One region of the Microbacterium sp. NPDC096154 genome, then DNA from elsewhere that is predicted to be linked to it. Evidence: predicted binding sites of a transcription regulator. Region 1 holds the regulator's gene; each other region holds the start of a gene.

Region 1 (7,900 bases):
ATGAAGTTGGTCCACGACTCGTGAGCCTGGTAGCCGAGCGCCTCGAGCGTGGCGCCCATCCGGTCGCGCTGCACGATGATCTCGTCGACCATGCGCAGCATGGTGTCGGTGTGGCGCAGGGCGGCGCTGGCTGCGGCCTGCGTCAGCGCACTGAGGTGGTACGGCAGCCGCACGAGGCGCAGCGCGTCGATCAGTGCGGGATCCGCCGCGAGGTAGCCCACACGCGCGCCGGCGAAGGCGAAGGCCTTGCTCATGGTCCGCGACACCGCCAGGCGCGGGCGACCGCCCAGCAGCGTGAGGGCCGAGGGCGAATCGTGCGGCGCGAACTCCTGGTACGCCTCGTCGACCACGACGATGCCGTCGGTCGCGTCGTAGACCGCCTCGACCACGTCGAGAGACAGCGGTGTGCCGGTGGGATTGTTCGGCGCGCAGAGGAACACGACGTCCGGCCGCGCATCCGCGACCTGTCGCGCGGCATCCTCGGGCGAGATCGTGTAGTCGTGGCCGCGCGTGCCCGCCAGCCATTCCGAGCCGACCCCCCGGCTCAGCAGCCGGTACATCGAGTACGTCGGCTCGAACCCGAAGGCCGTGCGGCCCGGCCCGGCGAAGGCCTGGAGCACGTGCTGCAGAACCTCGTTCGAGCCGTTGCCGGCCCAGATCTGCGACGGGTCGACACCGTGCCCCAGGTATTGGGCGAACCCCTCGCGCAGCTCGCTGAACTCCCGGTCGGGGTAGCGATTGACACCGCGCAGAGCCTGCGCCACTGCGTCGGCGATGTCGTCGGCCACCTCAGCGGGCACGGGGTGCGTGTTCTCGTTGACGTTGAGGGCCACCGGGAGCGGAGCCTGGGGGGCGCCATAGGGCTTCTGCCCCCGCAGATCGTCGCGGATGGGCAGGTCGTCGAGAGTCGCGGTCACGCGTTCCATGCTAGAGCCGCCTGCGGGCCACCAGCCGGCGCGGGTCCGCGGCGGGACCCGGGGCGAGATCAGCCGGCGGCCGCGTACTCGACCGGGATCGACAGGCGCTCGCCCGCCGCGACCACCGAGCCGGGCAGCTGGTTCAGCGCGATGATGGCGTCGACCACGTCACGGGGGTCGGCCGCCGGTGCGACCTCCTGCGCGATGGACCACAGAGAGTCACCGGGCATGACCGTGACGACGTCGAAGGTGCCGGCCGGCGCGCCCTCTTCGCGCGAGGCGAGTGCGTTGCCGCCGCTGATCACCGCGAGCGCGAGCCCGGCTGCGACGGGCGCCGCCGCGAGGGCAGCCAGCACACGACGTCCGCGACGCGTCAGACGCAGGCGGGTGGCCGGCGCCGCAACGCGCGCGGCGGGGGCCGTGACCTCATAGGCGGTGATGCTGACGGTGCTCATCGGTGGCTCCTTCTTCAGTCGGAGAGGCTTCGCATCCGGCACCTCGGCCGGGAGGACCGGATGCGAAGCTCTGTTCCGAATCTATCTTCGAATGTTCGAATCTGTCAACGTCTTGTTCGAACCGAATGCGGCCTGCGCACCCGACACGCTCGAACGAATCTTCCGAATGTCTCCGCGGTTCGGATACGGTTTCGATGACTGTTCGACGACAGACAGCACCCCACCACGGGCCACCGACATTCACGGGTCGGAGGAGAAGGAGCCGGTCAGATGAGCGCCGCGGAGACGCCCGCCGAACTCGACGAGAAGCGCCGCACGCGGCGTCGCAAGAACCTCAGCGACAAGCAGCTGGCGATCCTCGAGGTCATCCAGCGCTCGATCCAGTCGAAGGGCTACCCGCCGACCATGCGCGAGATCGGCGACGCGGTGGGGCTGAAGTCGCTCTCGAGCGTCACGCACCAGCTGGGCCAGCTCGAGCTGAGCGGCTACCTCCGGCGCGACCCGGGCAAGACCCGTGCGATGGAGGTGCTGATCGATCTCCCCGGCCAGTCCGCCGAGAACCTGGATGCGGGCGTGCCCTCGGTCGGCGACGCCGCCATGGTGCCGCTCGTGGGCCGCATCGCCGCCGGCGTGCCGATCACTGCCGACCAGCAGGTGGAGGAGATCTTCCCCCTCCCCCGGCAGCTCGTGGGCAAGGGCGAGCTGTTCATGCTCAAGGTCAGCGGCGACTCGATGATCGACGCGGCCATCTGCGACGGCGACTGGGTCGTGGTGCGCGTGCAGAACACCGCAGACAACGGCGACATCGTCGCCGCCATGCTCGACGGCGAGGCGACCGTGAAGGTGTTCCGTCAGCGCGACGGACACACGTGGCTCCTGCCCCGCAACTCGGCCTTCGAGCCGATCCTGGGCGACGAGGCGGTCGTGCTCGGCAAGATCGTCGCGGTGATGCGCGCCGTCTGATCGCCCCTCCGGGCCGTCGACCTCGCGTCGCCGGCTGCCGTCGGCGTCGGCGACGCCCGCTAGCGTGGGGCCATGCCGCATACGACGCTCCCGTACGGTTCCTGGCCCTCTCCGATCTCGGCGTCCGACATCGCCGGCGGCTCTCCCCGGCTCGACGGCGCGCGTTTCGTCGACGGCGACGCGGGCGCGGCCGAGATCTGGTGGGGCGAGAGCGTACCCGCCGAGAAGGGCCGCACGGCGGTCATGCGGCGCGTCGGCGCAGCGGTCGAGACCGTGCTCGTGGCGCCCTGGAGCGCCCGTTCCCGCGTGCACGAGTACGGCGGCGGGGCGTGGACCGTCACCGACGACGGCGTGCTGCTCTTCGTCGAGGCGTCCGATCAGCGCGTGTACCGGATGTCGCCCGGCACGCAGCCGGAGCCCCTCACGCCCGGCGGCCAGGGCATGAGCTTCGGTGACCTCACGTGGGCAGCCGGGGCCGACGGCTCAGGCGTCCTGTGGGCGGTGCGCGAGACGCACGGCGAAGAGCGGGTGCCCACGCGGGACATCGTGACGATTCCCCTCGACGGGTCGGCCGCAGCCGACGCGCCAGCCATCCTGACGGTCGTTGGGGGCTCGGACTTCGTGGCCTATCCCACGCCGCGCGGCGACCGGCTGGCATGGATCGCCTGGAACCACCCCGACATGCCGTGGGACGCCTCCGAGCTGCACGTGGGACGCATCGGCGCGGACGGCAGGGTGGCCGAGCATGTCGTGGTCGCCGGCGGACGCACGGCGGAAGGCCCGGTGTCCGCGCTGCAACCCGAGTGGACGGGCGACGACGAGCTCATGTTCACGGCCGACCTGCCGGGCGGTCCGGGCGACGGGCGCTGGAACCTGTGCTGGGTTCGCTTCGAGGGCCTCACCGCGACAGGACCCGAGGCGCTCGCTCCCGCCGATGCGGACACCGGGGGCCCGTTGTGGAACCTCGGCGCCCGCTGGTACGCGCCGCTCGACGACGGGCGGGTCCTGGCCGTGCGCACCCAGGGAAGCGACGACCTCGTGCTGCTCGACCCCACCTGCGGCGCCGTCGATGCCCTCGAGACGCCCCTGTCAGGTGGGGTCCTGGTGCGGGACGCACGGGGTGCGCGCGTGCTGCTCACGGGGGCCGGCACCCAGGTGCCCGGTGGGCTCTGGCTGCTCGACGTCGACGCCCGCACGATCGAGGCCGTGCGCGGCGGCGTGGCATCGCTCCCCGCCGAGTGGCTGCCGCGGTCGCAGTCCCTCACGTTCGCTGGCCCCTACGGCGACGTGCACGCGTTCGCATACCCGCCGACGAACCCGGAGGCCACCGGCCCCGAGGGTGAGCTGCCTCCCTACCTGGTGCTCGTGCACGGGGGGCCGACCGCTCACGCGTCCGGCGAGCTGTCGCTCGCCGTCGCCTACTTCACGAGCCGCGGCATCGGCGTGCTCGACGTCAACTACGGCGGCTCCACAGGCTACGGCCGGGAATACCGAGACCGCCTCCGCGGCCGTTGGGGCATCGTGGACGTCGCCGACACCGCGGCTGCGGCGCGAGGGCTCGCCGCGAGCGGGCTGGCCGACCCGGGACGCATCGCGATCAAGGGCGGCTCCGCGGGCGGCTGGACGGTGCTGTGCGCCGTCGCCGACACGGATGTGTTCGCGGCCGGCATCAGCCGCTACGGCGTCGCCGACCTGCGCCGCCTCGCCGAGGACACGCACGACTTCGAAGCACGGTATCTCGACGGTCTCGTGGGCCCCCTGCCGCAGGCCGAGCCGCTCTACGTCAGCCGCTCGCCGCTGTCGCGCCCCGAGACCCTGCGCACTCCGCTGCTCATCCTGCAGGGCTCGGAGGACCCCGTTGTGCCGCCGTCGCAGTCGGAGGCGCTGCGTGACGCGCTTGCGCGCAACGGGGTGCCGCACGCCTACATCCTGTTCGACGGCGAGTCGCACGGATTCCGCCAGGCGTCCACGCTCGTGCGCGCGTTCGAGGCCGAGCTCGCCTTCCTCGGCTCGGTGCTCGGCTTCGACACCCCCGGCGTCCCGCCCCTCGTGCTCGACTGAGGTCGGTCCCGGCGTCGGCGAGGCCTACGCGACGCGGTACGGCTCGAGCGATGCCGCGAGGCGCTCCGACACGTGGGCGTGCACGAGCGTGCCGCCCTCCTCGTGCGAGCGCTCGAGCAGGTGCCCGTGCTCGTGGATCTCGGAGATGAGCTCACCCCGGTCGTAGGGCACGAGCGCGCGGATCTCGACCTCCGGCAGGGGCAGCGCCGCCTCGATCGTCCGACGCAGCTCGTCGATGCCCTCGCCCGAGCGGGACGACACGAAGACGGCCTTCGGCTCGAGACCCCGCAGCACGAGGCGCGTATCGTCGTCCACGAGATCCGACTTGTTGAAGACGACGATCTCGTGGATGTCGCGCGCTCCGACATCCCCCATCACGTCGCGCACGGTCTGCAGCTGACCGGCCGGATCGGGGTGGTGGGCATCCACGACGTGCAGGATGACGTCGGCGTCGGCCACCTCCTCGAGCGTGGAGCGGAAAGCCTCGACCAGCTGGTGCGGCAGGTTCCGCACGAAGCCGACCGTGTCGGCGATCGTGTAGACGCGACCGTCGGACGTCTCCGACCGGCGCACCGTGGCATCCAGGGTCGCGAACAGCGCGTTCTCGACCAGCACGCCGGCGCTCGTCAGGCGGTTCAGAAGGCTCGACTTGCCGGCGTTGGTGTAGCCGGCGATCGCCACGGACGGGATCGTGTTGCGCTTGCGCTCGCCCCGCTTCGCCTCGCGGGCCGGCGCGAAGTCACGGATCTGACGGCGCAGCTGCGCCATCCGCGTGCGGATGCGACGGCGGTCCAGCTCGATCTTCGTCTCACCGGGACCGCGGGAGCCCATGCCGGCGCCGCCGGCGCCCACCTGGCCGCCGGCCTGGCGGCTCATCGACTCGCCCCATCCGCGCAGACGCGGCAGCAGGTACTCGAGCTGTGCGAGCTCGACCTGCGCCTTGCCTTCGCGACTCTTCGCGTGCTGGCTGAAGATGTCGAGGATCACCGTGGTGCGGTCGATGACCTTCACCTTCACGACGTCCTCGAGCGCGCGCCGCTGGCTGGGGGCGAGCTCGGTGTCGGCGATCACGGTGTCGGCGCCGACAGCGGCGACGATGTCCTTGAGCTCGTCGGCCTTGCCGCGGCCGACGTAGGTCGCAGGGTCCGGGTGCGGGCGACGCTGCAGCACTCCGTCGAGCACGACGGCGCCCGCGGTCTCGGCCAGCGCCGCGAGCTCACGCAGCGAGTTCTCCGCATCGGCCAGCGACCCCTGCGAGTACACCCCGACGAGCACGACGTTCTCCAGCCGGAGCTGCCGGTACTCGACCTCGGTGACATCCTCGAGCTCCGTGGAGAGACCCGAGACACGGCGCAGAGCGGCCCGCTCCTCGCGGTCCCACTGCTCGCCGTCGCTCGAACCGTCGGACGCGGTGGTCACGTCCTGCAGCGCCTGCGCGGCGCCGAAGACCCTCGCTCCCGTGCGCGCCTCGGCCCGGGACAGCACCCGCTCCACCGGATCGACGGTCGTGTCGACGTCGTTCACAGCGGTGGGTTCGGGTGTCGTGGTGTCAGTCATCCATGCCTTTCATCGCGATGCGCGCTGTACCGCGCGCATCGAGTTCTTCAGCTTATTCGTCTGCGTCTCGCGAGGCCATGGCCGCGCGCGTCCTGTCGGTGCGAGGACTCTTGTCCTCCCCGGCGCCGGGCTCCTCCGGTACGCTGGCCCCCTATGGTGGACCACTACTTCTCTGCGAGTCCCACCAGTGCCGAGAATCTGCGACGCATCCGAGTGCCCCTGGTCGGACGCACCGTGGAGCTCACGACGGCCGCCGGAGTCTTCAGCCCCGAACGCCTCGACGTGGGCACGTCGGTGCTGCTCGCGAACACCCCGGAACCCCCGGCCGGGGGCGACTTCCTCGACCTCGGATGCGGGTGGGGACCCATCGCGCTCAGCATGGCCATGCAGTCACCTCGCGCTCGTGTCTGGGCCGTCGACGTGAACGAGCGCGCGCTCGACCTCGTGCGCCGCAACGCGGCGTCCCTGGGCCTCGACAATGTCAACGCCGTGCTGCCCGCGGATGTTCCCGACCACCTCAGCTTCCGCGCAATCCGCTCGAACCCTCCCATCCGCGTCGGCAAGTCGGTGCTGCACGAGCTGATGGAGACGTGGATCCCGCGCCTCGCCGAGCGCAGCGACGCGCATCTCGTGGTCAAGCGCGATCTCGGCTCCGACTCGCTGCAGCGGTGGCTGGCCTCCACCTTCGCTGAGGGGTACAGCGTGTACCGCACCGCCACGGGCAAGGGCTATCGGGTGCTCAAGGTGCGCCGGCACGGCACACCGCCGACCGAGCCGGTCGCGCTCCCCTCGTTCTGACGCTCAGCCCCCGGCCGCCGCGAGGTCGTCGGGGGTGTCGATGTCCCGCAGCACGCTTCGCGGCAGCGCGACGCGCCGTGGTTCGAACCCGTCGTAAAGGATGCGCAGCGGCCTGTTCACGGCGTCGCCGACCGCCGCGATGCGGTCGCGCAGCAGCGCCTCGTTCCACGCGGCACAGAGAGGCTGCGGTGAACCGCTCTCGTCCTCGGCGCACGCCGCACCGCCGGCGGCCGCTTCCGCGAGCGCGCTGAGCGCTGCCGGCGTGGTGAAGGGCATGTCTCCGCCGAGGAGGATCACGAGCGCATCCCGGTCGGTCGCGAGATGATCGAGGCCTGCGGCGACGGCAGAGAGGGGGCCGCCGAACGGGGGATCCTCCTGCACCACCGGTACGCCGTCGGGGACGCCCTCCGGCGAGCCCACCACGATCACCTCCGCGCCGATCGCGCGCAGCGCGCCCACGGCGTGCGCCACCATCGGCGCGCCCGAGACCGGGATGGCCGGCTTGTGCCGACCGCCCATGCGCGACGACCGACCGCCGGCGAGCACGATGCCGCGCAGGTGTCGCATCATGTCGCGTCTCGGGTCAGGCGAGCGCCACGGTGCCGGAATACACCAGCACGGCCGGGCCTGAGAGCGCGACGTGCTCGCCATCCTCGGCGGGGAACATCCGTACGCCCAGCGTGCCGCCCGGGACGTCCACGCGCCAGTGGTCCGGTGCCGCGGACCCCGCCCAGTGACGCACCGCGAGCGCGGTGGCCGCGACGCCTGTGCCGCAGCTGAGCGTCTCGCCCACGCCCCGCTCGAAGACGCGCATCCGCACCCGTCCGACGCCGTCATGCACCAGCGGGTCGTGCGGCACGACGAACTCGACATTCGCGCCGTGAGCCGGCTCCGGCTCGAGGTCGGGACGCGCGTCGAGTTCGAGCCCGGCCAGTTCCGTCTCCGAGGCCAGCGCGACCACGACGTGCGGGTTGCCCACGTCGATTCCCAGCCCCGGTCGAGGCACGCCCAGTCCCTTGGCGCGGACGAGCGTCTCCCCCGGCTCAGCGCGCCAGCGACCGAGGTCGACCTGATAGCCCGTCTCCGAGCGCATCACGTCGCGCACGCCGGCGCGCGTGCCGATCGGCAGCGTCGATCCGGCGGGAAGCT
Region 2 (7,900 bases), on a different contig from region 1:
ACGACGGCCGGTCGATCATGCAGCAGCAGCGTGACAACATCCACGCGGCCTTCGGTCCGGATGCCCGCATCACCACCGTCGTGGGCTACCGTGCCGAGACGATCATCGACGCGTTCCCCGACGCCACCTACGTGCACAACGAGCGGTACGACCAGACCAACACGTCGAAGAGCCTCCTGCGCGCGCTCCAGGCCACGGGCAAGAAGGGCGTGCTCTGGATGAACGGCGACGTGGTCTTCGACCCGCGCGTGCTGGGCCGAGCCATCTCGCTCATCGAGGCGGACCGCTCGTTCGTGACCGTGAACACCGCCAAGGTCAGCGACGAAGAGGTCAAGTACACGATCGACGCCGAGGGACACATCGCCGAGCTGTCGAAGACAGTCGTGGGCGGCATCGGCGAGGCTGTCGGCATCAACTACATCTCGCGCGCCGACAAGCCGGCGTTCATGCGTCACCTCGCACGCGTCGATGACCAGGACTACTTCGAGCGAGGCCTCGAGCTGGCCATCCAGCACGATGGCGTGAAGCTGCGGCCCATGGACATCTCCGACCTGTATGCGGTCGAGGTCGACACGGCCGACGACCTCGTCCACGCCAACGAATACGTCTGACGCGGGCCCTCGGCCTCCTTTCACACCGACGCCCTAGGATCGCCGCGTGTCAGCCAAGGTCCACAAGATCCATTCGCTGCCCGCCGACGCCCCCTGGAAGGGCGGCCTCCCGCCCGCGGGACACGAGGAGCACCCTTTTCTGGTGCGCGTGCTCGACCGCGTCATCCGGGTGCAGCGCCCTGCCGTGGTCGCGCACATCCGCTCCATTCGGCTGCGACACCCTGAGGCGACCGCGGATGAGATCGTCCGCATCCTGGAGAGACGGTATCTGGCGGCCGTGACGACCGGCGGTGCCGCCGTCGGCGCGACGGCCGTCGTGCCGGGCGTCGGCACGGCCGTGACCCTGGGCCTGGCCGGCGCGGAGACCGTGGGCTTCCTCGAGGCGACGGCGCTGTTCGCCCAGTCGCTCGCAGAGGTGCACGGCATCGCGATCGAATCGCCCGACCGGGCGCGTGCTCTCGTGCTGACGCTGATGCTGGGCGACGAGGGCGTGAACCTCGTGCGGCAGCTCGCCGGTCAGGCGGCGGGGGCGGGCACGCGCTCCGCCTACTGGGGAGAGCTCGTCACCAAGACGCTGCCCCGCGCCACGGTGGGTCCGCTGCTCGACCGCCTCAAGACATCGTTCATCCATCACTTCGCCCGGCGCGGCGGCGCGTCGGTGATCGGCAAGGCGATGCCGTTCGGCGTGGGGGCGGCGATCGGCGGCGCAGGAAACCACATCTTGGGCCGACGTGTCCTGGCCGCCTCGCGCAAGGCCTTCGGCGGCGCTCCGGCCGCACTGCCCGCCGAGCTCGAGCCGCTGCCGGGCGCCGAGCGGCTCGAGCACAGCGCGCTGCGCGGCGTGAAGAGGATCGGGTCGGTCGTGGGCAGAGGGATCCCCCGCCGCTCGTCCCCAGCGCGCAAGTCCCTCGATTCCTCCACAGATTCGCCGCCCGACCACTCCTGAAGGCTTCCGGGGTCCCCGCCCCCTCGTAGCTTCGCCCCATGCTGCGAGCCCTCCACCACACCGAACCGCCTGCCCCTCTCGCATACCGCGTTCCGTGGCATGTGGGTCGCGACGACGCCGCCCATCCCCTGCTCGTCAACGCGGGCGCCGAATCGGCGGAGTACGTGCGCGTGCACATCGCCGATGGCCCGCTCTTCGTCGAGGCCGAGCCGTGGGGTCACATGCGAGCCGGAGAATCCCGCGAGCTGTGCCTGTGTGCGTGCGATCTGGATGACACGACGATCACCGTCACGTGGTTCCGCCCGGGCGACGACCGGGAGTGGGCGTGGGCCTTCGTGGTCTGATCCGACCGCATCCCCAGCCGTGGGGCCGGCCGATCAGTACTCGAGGGCTCCGTTGCCGGCGAAGTAGCGGCGACGGGTCTGGGTGTCGCGGGTGCTGTGACCGTAGGGCCGACGAGTGGCGGGCATGTCCTCCGGCACCAGATCCTCGACGAGGTACGACAGGGGCACCTCCAGCGCGACCGCGATCTGCATGAGACTCAGCAGCGTGGGGTTGCCATGTCCCCGTTCGATTCGCTGCAGGTGGCGCACGTCGAGGTCCGCGCAGTCGGCGAGCGTGGGGCGGCTCAGGCACGCTTTGCGTCGCAGTTCGCCGATGCGCTCACCGACCTTGGCAGCGGCGGGAGAATGCGGATCGACCAGGCGCACCGGAGAGGTCGGTTCTGTCATGCCGTTCATCGTGCGTGATATGTCGTTATACCAGTTAGGGCACATCTGCCCACCCGCGCGTCATAGGCTCGATGAGTGACGATCCTCCTTACCGCACTGCTGCTCGCGAACGCCGTCTTCAACACACTTGTGTGGCCCGCGTTCTACCGACGCGTAGCCCAAGATCCCCGCGCCCGCGATGAGACCGGTCGGCGGACGCGCTTCCTCACGGTGCATGCCGTGCTGATCGGCATCGCGCTGCTGCTCGCGGTCGCATCGGCAGCCACAGGCATCGCCGCACTCACACGCGCCTGACCCGCCCCGACCCACCCATCGGGCATCCGAATCCAGGATGTCGGATGTACGAACTAGCGTTCGAAGCCAGATCGACTTCTTCGAACATCAGTTCTACTCTTGAGGGATGGGGATGGCACTTCACGAGACCGCCTCCCGCTGGGGGGCCAGGGCTTCCGAAGCCGGCGCACCGGAGACGCGGACGCCGGCGACTCACACGCTGGCAGAGGTGCAGCGCCTGCGTACGCAGATCACTCGCATGCAGCGCCGCAGCGCACAGGTCGACGCGATGCCCGTGCACCCCGCGCTCGCCCCTCTGTTCCCGGAGGGCGGGCTGCGCCCCGGAGCGGTCTACAGCCTCGACACGGCCACAAGCCTGCTGCTGGCCCTGCTGTCGGCCCCGTCGCGTGCGGGATCCTGGTGCGCGGCCATCGGGATGCCTGAGCTGGCCGCGGAGGCCGCCGAGAGCTACGGCGTCGATCTGGAGCGCTTCGCTCTCGTTCCCGAGCCCGGTGACCGCTGGCTCCCCGTCACCTCGGCGGTCGCCGAGGTGTTCCCCGTCGTCGCCGTGCGCCCTCCTCGGGCGGCACGCGACGGCGACACCGCCCGCATCGGAGCCAAGCTGCGCGACCGCGGCGGGGTGCTGCTCGTGCAGGGCGCGTGGCCTCAGGCCGAGGCGACGCTGCGCCTCCACGACCCCGCATGGAGCGGTCTCGGCCAGGGACACGGCCTGCTGGCCGCGCGCGAGGTGACCGTCTCGGCGATCGGCCGCCGTTTCCCTGTGCCTCGCTCGGTGCGGGTGCAGCTGCCCGGTCCCCTCGGCGCCCCGGCGGTCGCAACCGATACCGCCACGCAACGCCCCACCTGGCGCCCAGTGGGACGTCTCGATCGGCTCGGGGCGGTGGCGGGATGATCCTGCCTCCCGATCGGGTCTCTCCGAGCCATGTTCCCCCGACCAGAGTCATCGTCCTCTGGCTGCCCGACTGGCCGATCACCGCGTTGCTGCACAACGAGGCACGGGCCGCGCTGCGTGCGAGCGACGGCGATGCAGCGGACGGGTCGGCCGACGCTCCGGTGGCGATCATGCACGCGAATCGGGTCGTCGCCTGCTCGGCTTCCGCGCGCCGCGAAGGCGTGCGCCGCGGTCAGCGTCGGCGCGACGCCCAGGGCGCGTGCCCCCGGCTGCGGCTGGTACCGGCCGATCCGGGGCGCGACGAGCGCGCGTTCCATCCGATCCTGTCGCGCATCGAGCAGCTCACGCCGGGCGTGCAGCCCCTGCGGCCCGGCCTGTGCGCCGTGCGTGCCCGCGGTCCCGCGCGCTACTACGGCGGCGAGGAGCAGGCAGCGAACGCACTGCTCGACGAGCTGGCCGCCTGCGGCATTCCCGACGCGCGCGCCGGCGTGGCCGACGGGCTGTTCACCGCCGAGCAGGCAGCGCGGCTGATGGGTCCGGGGGCGGTCCGGGTCATCCCCCGCGAGGCGTCCGCGGCATTCCTGTCACCCCTGACGATCGCTGCCGTGAACGACGACGAGATCGTCGCCCTGCTCGCGCGTCTGGGCGTGCAGACCCTCGGCGACTTCGCCTCTCTCGACCTCGCGGCGGTGCGCGACCGGCTGGGTGAACACGGCGCCCGGCTGCACGCGCTGGCCGGCGGCGCCGACTCGCGCCCCGTGGTGCCGCGTGTCCCCCCACCCGAGCTGGCGCGTGAGATCGAGTTCGAGCCTCCCCTCGAGCTCGCCGATCAGGTGGCGTTCGCCGTGCGCACCACGGCCGACGACGTGATCGCCGGCCTCCACGAAGCCGGGCTGGTGTGCACCGAGGTGCGTATCACCCTGCTCGACGATCGCGGCGGACGCAGCGAGCGCGTATGGCTGCATCCCACCTGCTTCGATGCGCCCGCGCTCGTCGACCGGGTGCGCTGGCAGCTGCAGGCCACTCTCGAGAGCCCGGATGCGCCCTTCGGCGGTGAGAACGGCGGCGTGAGCCTCGTGCGCCTCGAGCCAGAAGCGGTCGACGACACCGCGCATCATCAGCCCGCGCTCGTCGGGCAGGGCCCCGACGAGCGCCTGCACCACGCGATGTCACGCGTGCAGGCCATGCTCGGTCACCGAGGCGTCGTCACCCCGCTGCTTGCGGGCGGCCGTTGGCTCAGCGAGCGTGAGCGACGCGTGCCCTGGGGCGACGCCGAGCGCCCCGCCCAGCCGCGCGACCTGCCGTGGCCCGGCAGTCTTCCGTCGCCGCTGCCCAGCGAAGTGTTCCGCGCACGCCGGTCCGCGGCCGTGCTGACAGCCGATGGTGCCCCCGTCGCGGTCGACGAGCGGGGTGGGATCACCGCGCCGCCTGCGGTGCTCGACGGTCGCCCGATCGAAGCCTGGGCAGGTCCCTGGCCGGTGATCGAGCGGCAGTGGGACGCCGAGCGCGCGCGCCGCGCCCACCGGTTCCAGATGGTCGACGCCGATCAGACCGCGTGGCTGCTCGTGCTGGAGGACGACCGCTGGTGGATCGAAGGACGGTACTCATGACCCTCCTCGACGACGAACGGCGGTGCGGCTGATGGGCTGGCAGAACCCGCCCGTCCCCTGGTCCGAGCTGGAGCGGGCCCTCAGCGGTCGTCGTCCCGACGCGCGTCCGGCGGGTGCCGAAGGCGGCGACAGCCCGGCGTGGAGCCGCAAGCGCGGGGCGTACGAGGCGCCGCCCATTCGGCGCCCCGAGAACCCCGTGCCCTACGCCGAGCTGCACGCGCACTCGTCGTTCTCCTTCCTCGACGGAGCATCGTCTCCCGAGGAACTCGTCGAGGAGGCCGAGCGCCTCGGGCTGCACGCCCTCGCGATCACGGATCACGACGGCTTCTACGGCCTGGTGCGCTTCGCCGAGGCAGCCGAGGAGACCGCGGTGAAGACCGTGTTCGGGGCTGAGCTGTCGCTCGGACTGCCCGCGCCGCAGAACGGCGTGCCCGACCCGGCCGGAGAGCATCTGCTGGCACTCGCACGCGGCGAGGAGGGGTACCGACGTCTCGCCGGGGCCCTCACCCATGGCCAGCTGCGGGGTGCGGAGAAGGGGCGTCCGTTCTATGACCTCGACGAGCTGGCGCAGCAGGCAGACGGGCAGTGGGTGATCCTCACGGGATGCCGCAAGGGAGCCGTGCGGCGCGCGCTGGCCGGCTCCCCGGCGCGCGCGCCCGTGGAGGCAGCCGCCGCCCTCGACCGCCTCGTCGACCTGTTCGGTCCGGATGCGGTGCAGGTCGAGCTCACCGACCACGGTGATCCGCTCGACTCGCGGCGCAACGACGTGCTCGCAGCCCTCGCCGCTGAGCGAGGCCTGCCGGTTCTCGCCACGAACAACGCGCACTACGCCTCACCCGACAAGGCCCGACTGGCGGCTGCAGTCGCGGCGGTGCGATCGACTCGGAGCATGGCCGAACTCGACGGCTGGCTGCCCTCGCACGCCTCCGCCCATCTGCGCAGCGGAGCAGAGATGGCCGCGCGCTTCGCGCGCTACCCCGGAGCCGTCGCGCGCACGGTCGAACTCGCCGACGAACTGGCGTTCCCTTTGCGGCGCATGCGTCCGGCGCTTCCCAAGCAGGAGGTGCCGGCCGGTCACACCCCGATGTCCTATCTGCGCAAGCTGGTCTGGGATGCGGCGCCGCGCCTCTACCCCGACCTGAGCGATGACGATCGCACACGCATCGAGAAGGAGCTCACGGTCATCGAGCAGAAGGATTTCCCGGGCTACTTCCTGATCGTGCACGACATCGTCGCCGAGGCCCGGCGCCGCGGCATCCTGTGTCAGGGCCGTGGTTCGGCCGCCAACAGCGCGGTCTGCTACCTGCTCGGCATCACGGCAGTCGACGCGATCGCGTACGACCTGCCGTTCGAGCGCTTCCTGTCGACCCTGCGCGACGAGGAGCCCGACATCGACGTCGACTTCGACTCCGACCGCCGCGAGGAGATCATCCAATGGGTCTACGAGCGCTACGGCCGCGAGAACGCGGCCCAGGTCGCCAACGTCATCCAGTACCGCCCGAAGAACGCGGTGCGCGACATGGCCCGCGCACTCGGCTTCTCGCCCGGGCAGCAGGATGCCTGGTCTCGGCAGGTCGAGGGATGGGGCGCGGGCCTCGAGACCGGCCCGGATCACGACATCCCGGATCAGGTGATCGAATACGCGTCGGAGCTGCTCAAGGCGCCGCGGCACCTGGGGATCCACTCGGGCGGCATGGTGCTCACCGAGCGTCCCGTCGGTGAGGTCGTGCCGATCGAGCATGCGCGCATGCCCGGCCGCACGGTCATCCAGTGGGACAAGGACGACGCCGCGTGGATGGGGCTGGTGAAGTTCGACCTGCTGGGGCTGGGCATGCTCGCCGCTCTGCAGCACTGCTTCGACCTCATCCGCGACTCGACGGGCGAGGAATGGGCGCTCGCCACCCTGCCGAAGGAAGAGGCGGCGGTCTACGACATGCTGTGCCGGGCCGACTCGATCGGAGTGTTCCAGGTCGAGTCACGCGCGCAGATGGGCCTGCTGCCGCGCCTGCAGCCGCGCCGGTTCTACGACCTCGTGATCCAGATCGCCCTCATCCGACCCGGTCCGATTCAGGGCGGCGCGGTGCATCCCTTCGTGCGGCGCAAGATGGGCGACGAACCCGTGACATACGACCATCCCAAGCTCGAGCCGGTGCTTGCCCGCACCCTGGGCATCCCGGTGTTCCAGGAGCAGCTGATGCAGATGGCGATGGCGGTCGGCGAGTGCTCGGGCGAGGATGCCGATCTGCTGCGCCGCGCGATGGGCTCGAAGCGCGGCAAGGAGAAGATCGACCGGCTGCGCGACAAGCTCTACGCAGGCATGGCCGAGAACGGCATCACGGGCGACCTCGCCGATGGCATCTACGCGCGTATCCAGGCATTCGCGAACTTCGGCTTCGCCGAGTCGCATTCGCTGTCGTTCGCGCTGCTGGTCTATGCGTCATCGTGGATCAAGCTGCACTACCCGGCCGCGTTCCTTGCAGGGCTGCTGCGCGCGCAGCCGATGGGCTTCTACTCCCCCGCCTCTCTCACCGCCGATGCGCGGCGCCACGGCGTCGAGGTGCGCCGGCCGGATCTCAACCGCTCGTCGGCGACCGAGACGCTCGAGCCGCTCGCCGACGGGGGCGGCAGCATGACCGGGCAGGATGACTGCCTGACCCGCGTGCATCCGGAGCCGGGTCCGTTCGACCGGGAGGCTCCCGACGAATCGGCCGCGCACCGCCGTGACGGGGCCTTCGCCGTGCGGCTGGGCTTGGCGGCGGTGACCGGCATCGGCACGGAGACGGCCGAGCGGATCGTCGCCGAGCGCGACCGCGGCG
Region 3 (7,900 bases), on a different contig from region 1:
GTGTTCGCCGCCACGTCACCAGCGGCCGCCCTCACGGTCACCGTGGGCGCCTCGCTCTCGCCGGCGGGGATCACGGGCTGCTCCGGGCTCGCCGTCACGAGCGGCGTGCCGTCAGGCTGCGCGACCGTGCCGGCGAAGACCAGGTCGGCGATCGGCAGCGGCGCATCCGGGGCGAGGCTGATGACCACGTCCTCGCCGCGCGCCTCGCCGGTCACCACCGGGAAGGTGCGCGGCGCCACCCGCACGGGATTGAGGTACGTCACCTGCGCGTCGACGCTCGCCGCCGCGTCCTGGTTCGTCAGGCCCGACGGCGCGGCGACCGTGCCGGCCGGCAGCGCCACGGACACCGCCGCGGTGTCGTCGACCTGCACGACCACCTCGAACTGCAGCCCACCGGACCCGTCGATGGCGCTCACGTCCACGACGCGCGGGTTCAGACGAGTCGCGTCGATGGTCTGCACGTCGCCGGTCGTCACGGGGGCCGCGGTCACCGTGATGTCATCGGCCGTGACCGTGCCCGAGTCGAGCGGCATCGAGCTCGTGAGGGTGAACCGCAGGTCGCGTCCGAGCGTGGGGTCGCTCTGCCCCGCTGCCTGCTCGAGCGTGAGCGCCGGGCGGCAGCCCCCGGACACCGCGACCACGCGCGAGTACTGCGACGACTCGAGCTGGCCGAGGCCCTCGACGTGCGTCTGCAGCCGGACATAGCCCGACACGGCGCCCGTGCCCGGATCCACGGCGCGAGCCGTGCCGTCGGGCAGCGCGATGTCCCCGACGGGAAGGGGGAACGCGATCGTGGCCGCGTCGCCCGTGATGCCCGAGACCCGGCCCACGTGCAGCTCGGCCGTGCGGTCGGCGGTCCAGAACACGTCGAGCGTGACGGGCTGCCCGGCGGGCTGGGAGTCGTTGTCGGTGCCCGCGCCCCGGACGACCGGCACCTGCGCGAGGCATGTCGGCACTGCCCCGTCGCGCGGGTCGTCCGCCACTGCCACCCCCGCTGCCGGCGCGGCCGTGAGCACGGCGGCCGCGCTCGAGGGGTACCACGTGCGGATGCCCTGGTTCGCCGAGTGATCGACGATGCCGTGGTACGTGTTCAGCATCACGGGGCCGCCGTCGTCGTACTCCTCGACGATGCCCGGCCGCGCCTGCGAGCCGCTGCGCGTGCCGAAGGCGTTGCCGGCCACCGTGACGAGGCCCGACTGGAAGACGCGGATGCTGTTGGCCGTGTAGCCGTTGAAGTAGTTGTCCTCGATGTAGACCTGCGAGGCGACGGTGCTGTCGGCGGTCGAGTCGTCGCCGAGCCGCGTTCCCTCCGCGTAGTAGATCGCGTAGGTCTGGCCGCTCGTCGCGCGCGAGAACACATTGCGGCTGATGTGCGTCTCGCCGGTGAGATGTCCGCCGAGCGGCAGCATGATGAACGGGTTCGCCTCGCCGGTGCCGCGGCCGACGTTGTTCACGAAGACGTTGTCGGCGATCTCGAGATCCGAGATCGACACCGAGGTGCCGCCCGTCCAGTCCTGCGAGTTGGCGAACGAGAATGCGTTCTGCGTCGTCATGTTCTGCACGTGCATGCGAGTGAACGACAGGCCGTTGGTCACGTTGTTCGCGGGGTTCCAGGGGACGAAGTTCGTGAGGCGCGTGCGGCATCCCGATCCGTCGGAGGCGCCGCAGGCGGTGCCGGAGTTGTACAGCACGTCGATGTCGGTGATCGCGATGTCGGACCGAGGGGTGTACGGGGCGAGCGAGTTGAAGACGAACACGCCGCCAGAGGTGACCGAGTCCCAGAAGCCGCGGATCGCGTATCCGCGCACGGTCAGCCCCTGCACGCCCTCGCGGATGACCATGAAGCGCTCGGGGTAGTACGAGTTGTCGGTGTTGATCTGACCGCCGCCGCCGTCCACGACCACGTCTCGCGCGTCGGGACCGACGACGATCCCCGTCTCGCCGACGCCGCGCACGAGGTCGGCGTTGAGGAGCCGGATGTCCGGGCCGTTCAGGTAGAACATCGCCGCCGCCCCGTCGGTCGCCGAGCCGTCCGCCTGCAGGCGATGGCCGAGATCGATCGTCACCGGCGCCGTCACATGGAACATGGCGCCGCCCGTGTCCTCGTACGAGATCGCCGTCGAGAGCATCCGGTTGGTCGTGTAGTTCAGGGCACCGGTCAAGCCGCCGACGGGCACCGACGGATCGACGGTGATCGTCAGCTCCCCCGCGGGCAGGTTCAGCGCGTTGGACTCCTCGATCGCCGCACGCAGGGTGCACGTGCCCGCGGTCGTGCGGCACAGGCCGTCGCCGGGCGTGGCATCCTGCCCACCCCAGGCCGGCGAGTCGACGACAAGCGTGGTGGCGGCGTCGGCACGATCGGGCGACGACACCAGGGAGACGAGCACGCCCGCGGCGACGACCACGGCCACGGCGAGCACCGCGCCGATGCGGCGCGCGCCCCGTCGAGCGTGGTCTTCCATGGCGGCTCCCCGTGTGATCGGGGCGGCGCCCCGGTGGCGACGGGGATGCCGCGCGGGCACCGTCGCACGCGTCGGCGGAGTCAGGCACTCCCTCCCCGAACGCCTGATACCGAACAGCGTATATCGATATCCTCATATCTTTCTGCGCTGTGTGCTCCACAAGTACCGGCGGCGCCGTCTCAAGCGCATCGTCATCGCAACGCAGACCGACTGCAGGAGGCCCCGGCGCCGGCCGGCGTAGCCGCGTGGGCCGGCTCACAGGGCGCGGTGCGCGGCCCCCACCGAAGATTTCTTCGAGTGGCACTTGACATGCTCTCGTAGTTTTGTTCGACTGTTCTCATGCGGTGGCAGGGACAGCAGCTCGGCGTCGCGGACGAGGCCGCCCTGCCCGGGATGGAGCAGCTGGACGGGCTCGTGCGCACCGTGACGACGCCGGAGTTCGCGGGCATCACCTTCCACGAGGTCGCCGCGAAGTCGGCGCTCAACCACGTGCCCCGCTCGAGCAGCATGCCGTTCGACTGGACGATCAACCCCTACCGGGGATGCACGCATGCGTGTGTCTACTGCTTCGCCCGAGGCACGCACGAGTATCTGGACCTGGACGCCGGCCGCGACTTCGACTCGCAGATCGTGGTCAAGGTCAACGTCGAAGACGTGCTGCGGCGCGAGCTCGCGCGGGCCTCGTGGAAGCGCGAGCACGTGGCGCTCGGGACGAACACCGACCCGTACCAGCGGGCCGAAGGGCGCTACAGGCTCATGCCCGGCATCACGACCGCACTCGCGGAGTCGGGCACGCCGTTCTCGATCCTGACCAAGGGATCCCTGCTGCGGAGAGACCTGCCGCTGCTCACCCGCCTGCACGACCAGGTGCCCATCTCGCTCGCGTTCTCGATCGCGGTGTACGACGACGCGCTTCAGCAGGCGATCGAGCCGGGCACGCCGACCGCGCAGGCCCGGCTGGACACCGTTCGCGCGGCCGCTGACGCGGGCTTTCCCGTATCGGTGTTCCTGATGCCGATCCTGCCGCACCTCACCGATTCGTCCGAGGCGCTCGACGCCGCGCTGGAACGAGTGAAAGCCGCCGGAGCGGCACGCGTCGTGCACGGCGCCCTGCACCTGCGCCCCGGCGTGAAGCCGTGGTTCATGCGCTGGCTCGCGCGCGAGCATCCGGAGCTGCTGCCCGCGTACCGGGGACTGTATCCCGGGGCCTCCGTCAATGCGCCGCAGGCATATCGCACCCTGCTGGCTCAGCGCATCCGACCGCTCATACGCGCGCATGGGCTGGACGGCCGCGCCGACTCGGCCTGGCAGCGCGCCGCCCGACAGGCGCCCGCTCCCTCGCGCATCGTGACCACCACGCGGGGCCGAGCCGCCAGGGCCGCGCTCCCCGAGCCCGCGACGCTGTTCTGAGGTCGACTCCCTGCACGACTGCCCGGCATCTGGAGCCGCAGTAATCTGAAGCCACGCGCGACCCTTCCCCTCCCGCCGGGAGGCCCGAGCAGCGCGAGGAAGAGGAGCGATGCCGGGGTCACGCGGGGCAGGTGGTTCGAGCGCGGCCAGAGGCGGCGCCGAGAGCCGCGGGATGTCGAGCGCGGGGCTGGTCCTGGCCTTGGCCAGCTCGGGAACGTTCGCCCTGTCGGGCATGTTCGCCGCGTCGTTGTTCGAGGCGGGCTGGTCGGCGGGGGCCGTCACCACCCTGCGCGTCAGCCTGGCCGCCGCGGTGCTGCTCGTACCGGCGCTCGTGGCGCTGCGCGGCCGATGGCACATCCTGCGAGCGGCGCGCTGGCAGCTGCTCTCGTTCGGGGTGTTCGCGGTCGTGCTGGCACAGCTGGGCTACTTCATGGCGGCCCAGTTCATCCCGCCCGCCCTGGCACTGCTGATCGAGTACCTGGGCCCCGTGCTGCTGGTGCTGTGGACCTGGGCGCGCAGCCGGATCGCGCCTGCGGCGCTGACGCTGGTCGGCGTCGCCGTGGCCGTGCTGGGCCTGGCGCTCGTGTCAGGCGTCGGAGGCGCAGCGCTGCACCCGCTGGGCATCCTGTTCGGCCTCGTCGGCGCCGTCGGCAACGCCGTGTACTGGGCGTCCGCGGCGAGCGGCACGCACGGCCTGCCACCCGTGACGCTCGCCGGCCTCGGGCTCGGCGTGGGTGCCCTCATCCTCACGGTCGTCGCGGCCAGCGGGCTTGTGCCCTTCGCGATCGGCGGCGACGCCGCCACGCTCGCGGGCGTCGACGTGCCGGCATGGCTCGTCGTCGCGGGGGTCGTCCTCATCGCCACGGTCGCCGCCTATGTGCTGGGCATCGCGGGGGTACGCCGGCTCGGCGCCACGGTCGCGAGCTTCGCGGGCTACACCGAGACGCTGTTCGCGATCGCCTGGATGGCGCTGCTGCTGGGCATTCTGCCGACCGGATCGCAATGGCTCGGTGCGACCGCGATCATCGCGGGCGTGGTGCTCGTGAAGGTCGGCGAGGTGCGTGCCGCCCACCGCGGACCGACGCCGGACGAGCCGCCGCTGACGGTTCCCGAGCTGCCGGTGACGGATGCCGGCCGCGCACCGGATCAGCCCCTGTCGGATCAGTCCCTGTCGGATCAGTCCCTGTCGGATCAGTCCCTGTCAGATCAGTCGTAGTCGGGCGCGGGCGGGAGACCGAAGAAGTCCTCGAGTGTGTGGTGGCCGCCCTTGTGGTAGACCTCAGCGAGTTCGGGCCCGATGTAGCGCAGGTGCCACGGCTCGGGGTCGTAGCCCGTCGTCTCGGTGTGGCCGTGCTCGTAGCGGACGATCCATCCGAACCGCCAGGCGTTGTCGGCCAGCCACCGGCCCTGCGCGGTGTCGCCCAGCTGGTAGATCGTGCCGCAGCCGGCCGGGCCGCAGGCCACGACATCCGCGGCCAGCCCCAGCTGGTGCTCGCTGAATCCCGGCCGGGCCGACAGCGCGTCGGCGCCCTGCCGGCCGCGCGCGCCCACCTGTGCGTTGTAGGTCGACACCTGCGTCCCGTGGGAGCGGAACCCGCTGAACAGGGCGATCCGCCCCGCCTCCTCCGCCACGGCGGCGGCGAGCCGCTCGAACGAGTCGACGACTTCGGCACGCAGCCCGCCCTGCACGATGCTCGACGGCGGCACCCGGATCTCGGCGGGCCTGAAGTCGATGGGCTCCAGCGGGCGCTTCTTGTTGACGACCACCCACGGCAGCGCCGGGTCGTCGAGCGGAACGCACGGCGCGGCGCCCGCCAGGATCGCCTCGCGCAGCGCCGCGGCACCGCCGAAAGCCTCGAAGACGGCCGCGGGATCCTTGGCGGTCAGGGCCGCCCCCGTCTCGGTCGACTCGCACGTCGGATCGGCCGCGGGGACCTGCACGATCTTCGGAACCGGGATGATCGGCTCGGGCGTCGCTGCGGACTGCGGAGCCGCTTCGCGCACCACGGCGGCCGCCTCACCGCGCGAGACGAGCTGGCTGATGAGCGAGATCTCCGCCGTGAGCACCGCGCCTGCGGCCAGCGCGATCAGCGCGACCCGGCGCGTGCGCCGCAGGCGCACCGCCCGGCGTCGCACGGCGACGCGCTGCGCGAGGCTCATGTCCTCAGTCTGACCCACCTGCGCGGGCCGCAGGCCCCGGCGTGCCAGGCGCGTCGATGCTCCGGACATGGCTCCCCCCGCGCCGGGCTCGGGCCCCGGTGCGGGGCCAGTGTAGTGACGCGCCTCCGGCACGCGCGCGCGGCAGAAGAGCCCGTTCTCGGGGGCCCGTCAGGCCGAGTAGCTCACACCCCAGCGGGCGCTCCACGTCTCGCCCGGGGCCAGGCGGCGCACATCCTGCCCGGAGTTGAACGCGTCGGCCGGGGCCGTCATGGGCTCGATCGCGATGGCCGTGGGGTGCCCGGGGTAGGCGTCCGTGATGAACGCCTGGATGCAGGTCCAGTTCTCGTCCTGCCACATCGTCACGGCACGGCCGTCGGGTGCCGTCAGCGTGGTGCGCGCCAGCCCGTCGGCGTCGCGCGCGAGCGAGCCGAAGCCCGTATCGAGTTCGAGGTCGCCGACGCGCGCTCCCTCGCGCAGGTCGAACGCGCCCGAGACGGCCACCTCGGCGGTGGGCAGCAGCCGGTCATCGACCTCGAAGAGCGTGTCCGCCGGCAGGGTGAGCATGAGATCCTCGGTCGGCACGCCGTCGATGCAGAAGAACGGATGGGTGCCCAGCGCCACGGGGGCGTCCCCGTCACCCGCGTTCGCGACCTCGTGCGTCACCTCGACCCCGTCGTCGGTGAGTGTGTACGTCACGCTCGTGCGCAGCGTGTAGGGGTACCCGTGCTGCGGGAACACGGTCGCCGCCAGCGTGACGATCCCCTCGCTCGCATCGATCTCGTACGGCGCGTAGCGCAGCAGCCCATGGATGGCGTTGTGCCGATCCGGTTCGGTGATGTCGAGCTGGCGGACCGTGTCGCCGTCGGTCCAGCGGCCGTCGCGGATGCGGTTGGGCCACGGCGCCAGCACGATGCCGCTGCCGAACGGGGTGGGCGCCGCCTCGGGATAGCGCGTCACGATGTCGACACCGCCCACGCTCAGCCCGCGCAGGCCGGCGCCGACCTGCGCGATATGAGCCGTGACCTCGCCGTTCGCGCCGTCGCGGCGGAGGCGGATCTGGGTGCCCGTGGGATCGATGCGCGTCGCTGCGTTCACCCCTCGAGCCTACTTCGGCCGCCGCCCCGCGCGGGAGGCTTGTCAAGAGCCTGGCCAGGCGCGCGTGCGCATGATGGCGTGTGTTCATGACGCACGTCATGGCTTCGGCGACGACCGGCTCGTCCGGTATCCCCGTCCTTCCGGGGCTCGACGCGACCTGGCGCCTGGCGCGCGACGGCTACGCGTTCGGACAGCGCGGATTCCGCGAGGTCGGCAGTGACGCGTTTCGCACGCGCCTGCTCGCCCGTGACGTCATCGTCGCGCGTGGGGCCGAGGCCGCCCACGTGTTCAGCGCGCCGGATGCGTTCGCGCGGCGCGGCGCGATCCCGCGGTCGGTGCTGCATCTGCTGCAGGACGCAGGCAGCGTGCAGCAGCTCGAAGGGCCCGCGCACCGCGCGCGCAAGCAGCTCATGCTCGAGCTCGCGCAGGACGACCGCGCAGCGCTCGTCGCCGCCCTCCAAGAGGCATGGCCCCGGACGGTGGCGGAGCACGTCGGCCGTGAGGTGCCGGCACGCACGGTCGCCTCTCTCGCGCTCACGCGAGCGGCGCTGGTCTGGGCGGGCATCGCCGTGGACGGCGACCGTGAGCGACAGCTGTGCGGCGAGTTCGACGCCATGGTTTCGCGAGCCGCGGCTGTGGGGCCGCTCAACTGGCAGGCGCGCCTGCGGCGCCGCCGCACCGAGGCGTGGGCGCGCGACGTCGTGCGCACCCGCCGCGAGCAGGGCGACCGCGGCACGGTCTCCGGGCGCCTTGCGCACCATGGCGAGGAAGGC

Evidence for each region. The regulator LexA, encoded in region 1, represses DNA repair genes until DNA is damaged. The targets are predictions, from matches to a motif close to TCGAACANNTGTTCGA.
Region 2: the regulator LexA is predicted to act here: its motif matches at 2,663-2,678, upstream of imuA' (DnaE2-dependent mutagenesis accessory factor ImuA').
Region 3: the regulator LexA is predicted to act here: its motif matches at 2,744-2,759, upstream of ABTW64_RS08560 (Rv2578c family radical SAM protein).

The regions. Positions count from the first base shown of each region.
Region 1 is NZ_JBEOSM010000008.1:170,131-178,030, reverse strand. Features, by position in the region: gene ABTW64_RS12405 (histidinol-phosphate transaminase) at 1-926, opposite strand, end outside; gene ABTW64_RS12400 (LysM peptidoglycan-binding domain-containing protein) at 986-1,372, opposite strand; gene lexA (transcriptional repressor LexA) at 1,643-2,335, shown strand; gene ABTW64_RS12390 (alpha/beta hydrolase family protein) at 2,408-4,396, shown strand; gene hflX (GTPase HflX) at 4,421-5,953, opposite strand; gene ABTW64_RS12380 (class I SAM-dependent methyltransferase) at 6,107-6,751, shown strand; gene mobA (molybdenum cofactor guanylyltransferase) at 6,755-7,321, opposite strand; gene dapF (diaminopimelate epimerase) at 7,335-7,900, opposite strand, start outside.
Region 2 is NZ_JBEOSM010000006.1:63,229-71,128, forward strand. Features, by position in the region: gene ABTW64_RS09850 (phosphocholine cytidylyltransferase family protein) at 1-611, shown strand, start outside; gene ABTW64_RS09855 (hypothetical protein) at 658-1,557, shown strand; gene ABTW64_RS09860 (hypothetical protein) at 1,596-1,901, shown strand; gene ABTW64_RS09865 (helix-turn-helix domain-containing protein) at 1,935-2,288, opposite strand; gene ABTW64_RS09870 (SCO4848 family membrane protein) at 2,364-2,582, shown strand; gene imuA' (DnaE2-dependent mutagenesis accessory factor ImuA') at 2,791-3,474, shown strand; gene ABTW64_RS09880 (DNA polymerase Y family protein) at 3,471-5,084, shown strand; gene ABTW64_RS09885 (error-prone DNA polymerase) at 5,116-7,900, shown strand, end outside.
Region 3 is NZ_JBEOSM010000005.1:65,014-72,913, forward strand. Features, by position in the region: gene ABTW64_RS08555 (hypothetical protein) at 1-2,462, opposite strand, end outside; gene ABTW64_RS08560 (Rv2578c family radical SAM protein) at 2,802-3,872, shown strand; gene ABTW64_RS08565 (EamA family transporter) at 4,045-5,088, shown strand; gene ABTW64_RS08570 (M15 family metallopeptidase) at 5,079-6,032, opposite strand; gene ABTW64_RS08575 (aldose 1-epimerase family protein) at 6,201-7,127, opposite strand; gene ABTW64_RS08580 (cytochrome P450) at 7,214-7,900, shown strand, end outside.